3 regions of the Streptomyces sp. NPDC048514 genome follow, and region 3 is predicted to be linked to each of the others. Evidence: riboswitches for the same ligand, from Rfam matches in the RefSeq annotation. Region 3 holds a riboswitch; each other region holds the start of a gene.
What was found. A riboswitch is a leader RNA that binds a small molecule or an ion and turns the genes downstream of it on or off. The one in region 3 is predicted to bind cyclic di-AMP.
Positions count from the first base shown of each region.

Region 1: another riboswitch for cyclic di-AMP. It lies ahead of ACGFT2_RS09395 (NlpC/P60 family protein); the one in region 3 lies ahead of ACGFT2_RS27745 (transglycosylase SLT domain-containing protein).
Region 2: another riboswitch for cyclic di-AMP. It lies ahead of ACGFT2_RS04975 (peptidoglycan DD-metalloendopeptidase family protein); the one in region 3 lies ahead of ACGFT2_RS27745 (transglycosylase SLT domain-containing protein).

Region 1 is NZ_JBICWT010000004.1:129,456-131,711, forward strand. Features, by position in the region: gene pcrA (DNA helicase PcrA) at 1-755, opposite strand, end outside; cyclic di-AMP (ydaO/yuaA leader) riboswitch at 1,043-1,214, shown strand; gene ACGFT2_RS09395 (NlpC/P60 family protein) at 1,222-2,256, shown strand, end outside.
Region 2 is NZ_JBICWT010000002.1:475,158-477,413, forward strand. Features, by position in the region: gene ACGFT2_RS04975 (peptidoglycan DD-metalloendopeptidase family protein) at 1-886, opposite strand, end outside; cyclic di-AMP (ydaO/yuaA leader) riboswitch at 891-1,053, opposite strand; gene ACGFT2_RS04980 (alpha-galactosidase) at 1,366-2,256, opposite strand, start outside.
Region 3 is NZ_JBICWT010000013.1:120,703-122,958, forward strand. Features, by position in the region: gene ACGFT2_RS27735 (HAD family hydrolase) at 1-581, shown strand, start outside; gene ACGFT2_RS27740 (PT domain-containing protein) at 590-706, shown strand; gene ACGFT2_RS27745 (transglycosylase SLT domain-containing protein) at 820-1,320, opposite strand; cyclic di-AMP (ydaO/yuaA leader) riboswitch at 1,324-1,503, opposite strand; gene ACGFT2_RS27750 (polyprenyl synthetase family protein) at 2,252-2,256, shown strand, end outside.

The DNA.
Region 1 (2,256 bases), on a different contig from region 3:
AAGTCCAGCGCGTTCGCCTCGCGCAGCCGCGACTGGTACATCGCGTAGGCCTGGGCGAGGGTCTTCTCGAAGCCGTCGGTGGCCTGGGCGGCGAAGTCCTCCTCGTCGATCAGCTCGTTCTTCAGATTGCTGATCTTGGCGCTGAAGGACTTGGGCGGGAAGCGCTTGGGGTCGAGGTCCAGATCGCGGCAGACCAGTGCCATCAGGCGCTTGCTGTCGGCCGCGTCGTAGATCGAGAACGAGGAGGTGAAGCCGAGCTTCTTCGACTCGCGTCGCAGGATCCGCACACAGGCGCTGTGGAAGGTCATCACCCACATCGCGTTGGCGCGCGGGCCGACGAGGTGCTCGACGCGCTCCTTCATCTCGCCCGCGGCCTTGTTGGTGAAGGTGATCGCGAGGATCTGGCCGGGGTGCACGCCCCGCTCGGCGAGCAGGTGGGCGATGCGGTGGGTGAGCACGCGCGTCTTGCCGGAGCCGGCGCCGGCGACGATGAGCAGCGGGGAGCCGGCGTGCACGACCGCGGCGCGCTGGTTGTCGTTCAGCCCCGCCAGCAGGGCCGCCGCGTCGATGACGGGGCGCGGGGCGCCGTCCCGGTAGTAGGCGTCCCGGTCCGGGGGCACGTCGAACTTCCCGCCGAACAGATCGTCCGGAACCGGCTCCGGAGCGTGATCGTCCTCGGGTGGCGGGGGTTCCTCCTCGCGCCCGCGTGGGGCTTGGAGGTTCGCCAGGAAGCTGTCGTCAAAGAGGCTGCTCATCGCTCTCCGAGTCTAGGGCGCCCCACCGACAACCGGTCCCGGTCCCCGGAACACGGCCCGCGGGCGCAGTCCGCTATCGGACATCGTCCCGGAGCGCCGGCCGTCGCCCCGCCGGGGACCGATCATCCCCTCACGCTGCGGAAGCACCTGGTCACGGGCGTGTGAAACCTCCCCCAGGTCACAGAAATGTATCGGACATACCGCACACCAACCTTCACAGGAGTCACACGAGTTGGTTAGGTTTCCGTCAGGCCGTACGACCCCTCTCCGGCGAACCTCGCCGGGCCGAACGGCCTCCGCCGAGTCCGGCGCGCCCCGCACGGTGCCCGGAGCCGGGGACCCACCGTTCCTGGGGTGAATCGGCCGACTCCCGCACGGGACGACGCCGTAGGGCAACCCTTCCGAAGCACCCGCCCGAACCCGACAGCTAACCCGGTAGGCGGCATGTTGGAAGGAGTCGCCTCCCTTGGCGTCGCACCGCAAGCCGCGCCCCGGCGGCACTGGACCGGGCCTGCGCGGCCCCGTTCTCGCCACTGCCGCCCTCACCTCCGTGGCCGTCCTGTCCCAGACGGCCGAGGCCGCGCCCGCCGACGACGGCAGGCCGAGCCCGGAGGAGATCGAGAAGAAGATCGACGAGCTGTACCGCCTGGCCGACGCGCCATCGGAGGAGGAACCGGCGGCCCGGCACCGGGCCCGCGCCGATGAGACCCGCCAGGCGGAGGCCCAGCGCGCGGCCCGGCTCGCCAAGGCGCGCGAGGCGCGGGATCCGTTCGCGGCCGACCCGGACGCGGCCACCTCACTGCTCGCGGGGTATCCGCAGGACCACTTCGCCCAGAACAGGGTGATGAACCGGCTCGCCTCGCGCGTGAAGAACGCGGCCGAGCGGGGCAGAGCCGCCCGGAGCGCGGGAGCAACACAGGCAACGCAGGCAACGCAGGCAACGCAGGCAACGCAGGCAACGGCAGCGTCGTGGTACGACGTGACCGCGGCGGGGGCCGGCACCCCCGGCCCCGAGGCCGGGGCCACCGCCGCCGCCATCGCCCCGGAACGCGCCGCTCGCGTCCCCGTCGCGGACCGCGCGACGAGAGCCGCCACGGCGGACCGCGCCCCGAAGGCCACCACCCTGGATCAGGACGCCAAGGCCACCGCCCCGGACTACGACGTCAAGGCCGCGAAGGCCGCCGTACAGCGCAAGCTCTCGGTCACGCGCGAGTTGCTGTTCCGGCACACGGCCCGGGAGAACGACGGACGGGGCGCGCCCGCTCCCCGCGTCGCGACGCCCGCCGCGCTGCCGTACCCGGCCCTGACCGTCACCCCGGCCCTGACTGTCACCCCGGTCACGGCTCCGGCTCCGGCGTACCCGAGCTCGGCGACGCGGCCGGTCACCAAGGCCGAGAAGGCGGTCGCCTTCGCCCGCGCCCAGATCGGCAAGCCGTACGTGAGCGGCGCCAGCGGCCCCGGCTCCTACGACTGTTCGGGCCTCACCCAGGCCGCCTGGCGG
Region 2 (2,256 bases), on a different contig from region 3:
TCTCGAAGTGCAGGTGCGGGCCGGTCACGTTGCCGGTGGCGCCCGACAGACCGACCTGCGTGCCCGCGGTCACGGTCTGGCCGGCCGAGACGGAGAGCTGCGAGAGGTGCGCGTACTGGGCGTAGAGGCCGTCGTCGAGCTTGATGACGACCTGGTTGCCGTAGGCGCCGCCCCAGCCGGCGGAGACGACCGTGCCCGCGGCGACGGCCTTGAGCGGGGTGCCCGCCGGGACGACGAAGTCGACGCCGGTGTGGTATCCGCTGGACCACATGCTGCCGGCCACGTGATAGCCCGTGCCGACGGTGGCGCCGGTCACCGGGAGGGTGTAGCCGGTGGCGGTGGCGGGAGCGGTGGAGCCGGCCGGCTCGACAGCCGGGGCCGCCTGCGCCTGGGGGGTCTTCGCGGAGGCCGGGGACTGCGCCTTGGCCGACGCGGGCTGCGGGGCGGCCGATACACGCCCCGGGGCGGCCGAGGCGTGCTGCGGGGCGGCCGGCCCGGGGCTGTGCTGCGCGGCCTTCCCGCCGACCGTGAGCTTCAGGCCGGGGTGGATCAGCGACGGGTCGGCGCCGACGGCCTGCCGGTTGTCGTCGTAGAGCCGGTGCCAGCCGCCGCCGACGTGCTGCCTCTCGGCGATCGCCGAGAGGCAGTCGCCGGCCTTCACCGTGTAGGCGTGCACGGCCGGATCCTGCTGCGGCGCGGACTTCTTCGCCGTGGCCGGAACGGACTGCGCGGGCTTCGTGGAGACGGAGTGTGCCGGAGTGGCGGCGTGCGCCCCGACGGCTCCGAAGAGCGGGAGGGCCAGTGCGGCGCCACCGGTTCCGGCGACGGCGACGGAGCGGGAAAGACGCGGGGTCTTGGGACGTCGGTGCTTACCCTTCGCGGGCATGGCGCATTCCTCTCCGGCGCCTGCGAGGTCAGCTGTCGGGTTCGGGCTGGAGTTGCCCGGCCGCGCGGTGCACGGCTTCACCCCTAGCCTGTCGCGGAGACCGGACAGGCAGTCGTACCTGGTGGGTCCCCCGCTCCTGCCGGACACGGGTCAAGTGTGTGGGAATTCCGGGCGGCGGCAGGATTCGGCGTTCCGTCCGGATGGGGGCGAACGTAAGCGAGCGGGACGTACGGAAACAAGCAGCCGATTCCCGGGGTTCGCGTTCCGGAAGATCGAGGACCCGAATCCCCCGTCACCCTCCGTGAATTACCGAGCCCGCATTCCGGTAAGTTCCCTTTTCCTTATCGGAATTACGTGGACGTGATCCGCGACGCTCGGTCACCGATATGACGCTCCTCACGCGCCACCTCGCCACACACCCTCATTTCATGTCCAGCCGTATCTAGTCATGACCAGCTCTACAAATTCGGGCAGAACACCTAGATGCGACTCAATCGGAGAACCGTCGCATCCAGATCACCCCGCAGACCGGTGCGCAGTCCGTGGTGCAGCAGGACCGCCCCGCTCAGCACTTCGCCCGTTTCGCGGCATTCATACGATGCGGTGGGGTCGAGTCCGCGCAGCCGGACCGCCGGCACCGGTTCGCCGTAGCTCTGGGCCTGCAGCCATGCGAGGACGACCACGTCGTCCCCGAGGGAGTACTGGACGGCGCTCGAGCCGCCCGCCGGGGGCCGCAGCCGGAACAGCTCGCCGCGCTGGACGACCGGGCGGATCTCCTTGTACAGCTCCACCCACCGCCGGGCCTCGGTCAGCTCCTCCTCGCTCCAGCGCGTGAGGTCGCCACCGACGCCGAGGACGCCGGCCATGGCGCTGACGAAGCGGAATCGCAACGAGCTGACCCTGCCGTTGAGCTGGGTGTTCGGGCTGTCGGTGACCCAGGCGGCCATGACCTGGGCGGGGTGGATCTGGGTGAAGCCGTGCTGGATGGCGAGCCGGTCCAGCGGATCGGTGTTGTCGGACGTCCACACCTGATCGGTGCGGCTCATCACCCCGAGGTCGATCCGGCCGCCGCCGCCCGAGCAGGACTCGAAGGCGACCTCGGGGTGCGCGGCGCGCAACCGGTCCAGCAGGGCGTACAGGGCGTGGACGTGGTCGATCCACAGCCGCTGGGGGTACGGCTCGCCCGGCCAGCCCGCGTCGGTGAAGCAGCGGTTGAAGTCCCATTTCACGTAGTCGACCGGGGTGCTGGAGAGCAGGGTGTCCAGTCGCCCCCACAGATACTCCTGGACGTCCGGGCGCGCGAGATTGAGGACGAGCTGATTGCGGAATTCCGTCCGCTTCCGTCCCGGTTGGTACTGGACCCAGTCGGG
Region 3 (2,256 bases):
CTGCCGCCGGCCGTCTGCTGTGGTCGGTCCGGCTGGACCGGGAGCTGGCGGAGACCGCGCTCGGCAAGATCGAGGCGGAGGTGGGGCAGGTCTACGCGGCCGTCGACCAGGACGGCGTGGACGGGCTCACGCTCATCGAACCCGGGTATCTGATGCCGCACCCGACGCTGCCGGCGGTCCAAGTCGCCCGGCGCGACGACCTGTGGTGCGAGCCCATCAGCAAGGTGCTGCTGCGCCACGCCACCCTGTCGGACGACGAGTTGGCGTCCGTCGCGCGCGCGGCGGTCGACTCGCTGGCGACCGTCACCATGTCGGGGCCGGGAACCGTGGAACTCCAGCCGCGCGGGGTGACCAAGGCGACCGGTCTCGCGCTTGCCGCAGAGCGGCTCGGGATCGGCGCCGAACGGGCCCTGGCCTTCGGGGACATGCCCAACGACATCCCGATGTTCCACTGGGCCGGACGAGGGGTGGCCATGGCCAACGCCCATCCCGAACTTAAGGCGGTGGCCGACGAGGTCACCTCGTCGAACGAGGACGACGGCATCGCCGTCGTCCTCGAAAGAGTCTTCCCGGCCGGCTGACCGGCCGAGTGGCCGACCGGACAGTTCGCCCGACCGAGCGGCCATCCGCCCGACCGACCGCCCAACTGACCGACCGACCAGCCGAGCGACCGGCCAACCGGCCGACAGACCGGCCAACCGGCTAACCGGCCGGCCGTCACTTCAGCGACTCGCCGTCGGTCCGGTGACCGGTGCGCGCCGGTCCGTCAGGTGCCGGTGCGCACCGGTCCGCCGGGTGAGGGGTGCCGGTCCGCGCAGGTCAGTACGCGCCGAACACGTTGTCGATCGACCCGTACCGCGCGGCCGCGTAGTTGCAGGCGGCGGTGATGTTGGCGACCGGGTCGTAGACGTTGAACGACGTTCCGGCCACGTGGTACGCGTTGAAGGTCGGGTCGATGACCTGGAGCAGGCCCTTGGACGGGATGCCCTTGGCCGCGTTGGAGTCCCAGAGGTTGATGGCCGAGGGGTTGCCCGAGGACTCCCGCATGATGTTGCGGTGGATGCCGTTGTAGGTGCCCGGGATCTTCTTCTCGGCCATGATCGCGAGCGACTCGCGGATCCAGCCGTCGAGGTTGTTCGGGTATCCGGCGAGCGTGGTGGACGGCGTGGTGGCCGTGGGAGCGGCCGCAGGAGTGGCCGCGGAGGCGCCGGTGGCGCCGATGAGCGGGAGGGCGAGCACGGCGGCACCGGTGCCGGCGACGGCGAGCTTGCGGACGAGACGGCTGGTGCGAACGCGGCGAGGCTGAGCGGCAGCAGGCATGGGGAAGTTCCTCTCCGGCGCCTGCGAGGTGAGCTGTCGGGTTCGGGCGGGGAGGTGCCCGGCCGCACTCCGGAGAGTGCGATTTCACCCCTAGCCGTTCCGGTGCGACGTATGCCGTCCGGTCCGGCGACTTACCTGGTTCCCCCGCTCCTGCCCTGCGAATGAGTTCGTCGATGGGTTACGCGGGCGGCGGCAGGATTTGGCGCTCCGCCCGACGGCCCGGAACGTATGCGAGAGCACATGTCGGGAACAAGTGCCTGATTCATACAACGCACTGTTTGACCTTGATCTGTGCCGTATGGGGTACTTGATCCTTTGCGGTTGCCAACTTCTCAACTCGCCGAGGACGTAAGGGAGAAGGGATGGCCGTGCTGGTGGAGGGGGCGAGGGGGGTGGTTGCTCCACGTGACCCAATTCACGAAATAGCAAAATGCAGCAAATCAGACATGGAGGATTAAGCCGATTCGGTCCTGAAGTCGGATTCCGGTGGAATTCGCGATACGCCCTCGGCCGTTCTCGCGCCTCATCGCCGGCCGCGGAGAGGGTGCGTAGGGGGGTGGAGAGGGGGGTGGCGGGGGTGAGTGGGGGCGGCGGGGGATCGACCGTCGCCCGGATCCGGGCGGATTGAGCCGATTCGAGCGCGCCTGGGTGCCCGCGGGGCCGGCAGGGTGGACGCCTCCGTTGTGGGCCGGCGTTACTCCGCTCACCTTCGGATTCGCGACAAGCAGTGTGTACTGCTGTTAAGTCGATAGATATCTGTTCGTATCAGCCGATCAGCACCATACCGGTCATGATCCGATACCGCCCGGGCTGGACCGGTGGGCGCTATCGGTGATCGAAAGAGGACCGGATACGCTGACTTGAGTGATGGCAACGACCTATCGACAAACCGTGTAATCGCCAGCAGACACCAGCAGACAGGAGACCCCTCGTGAC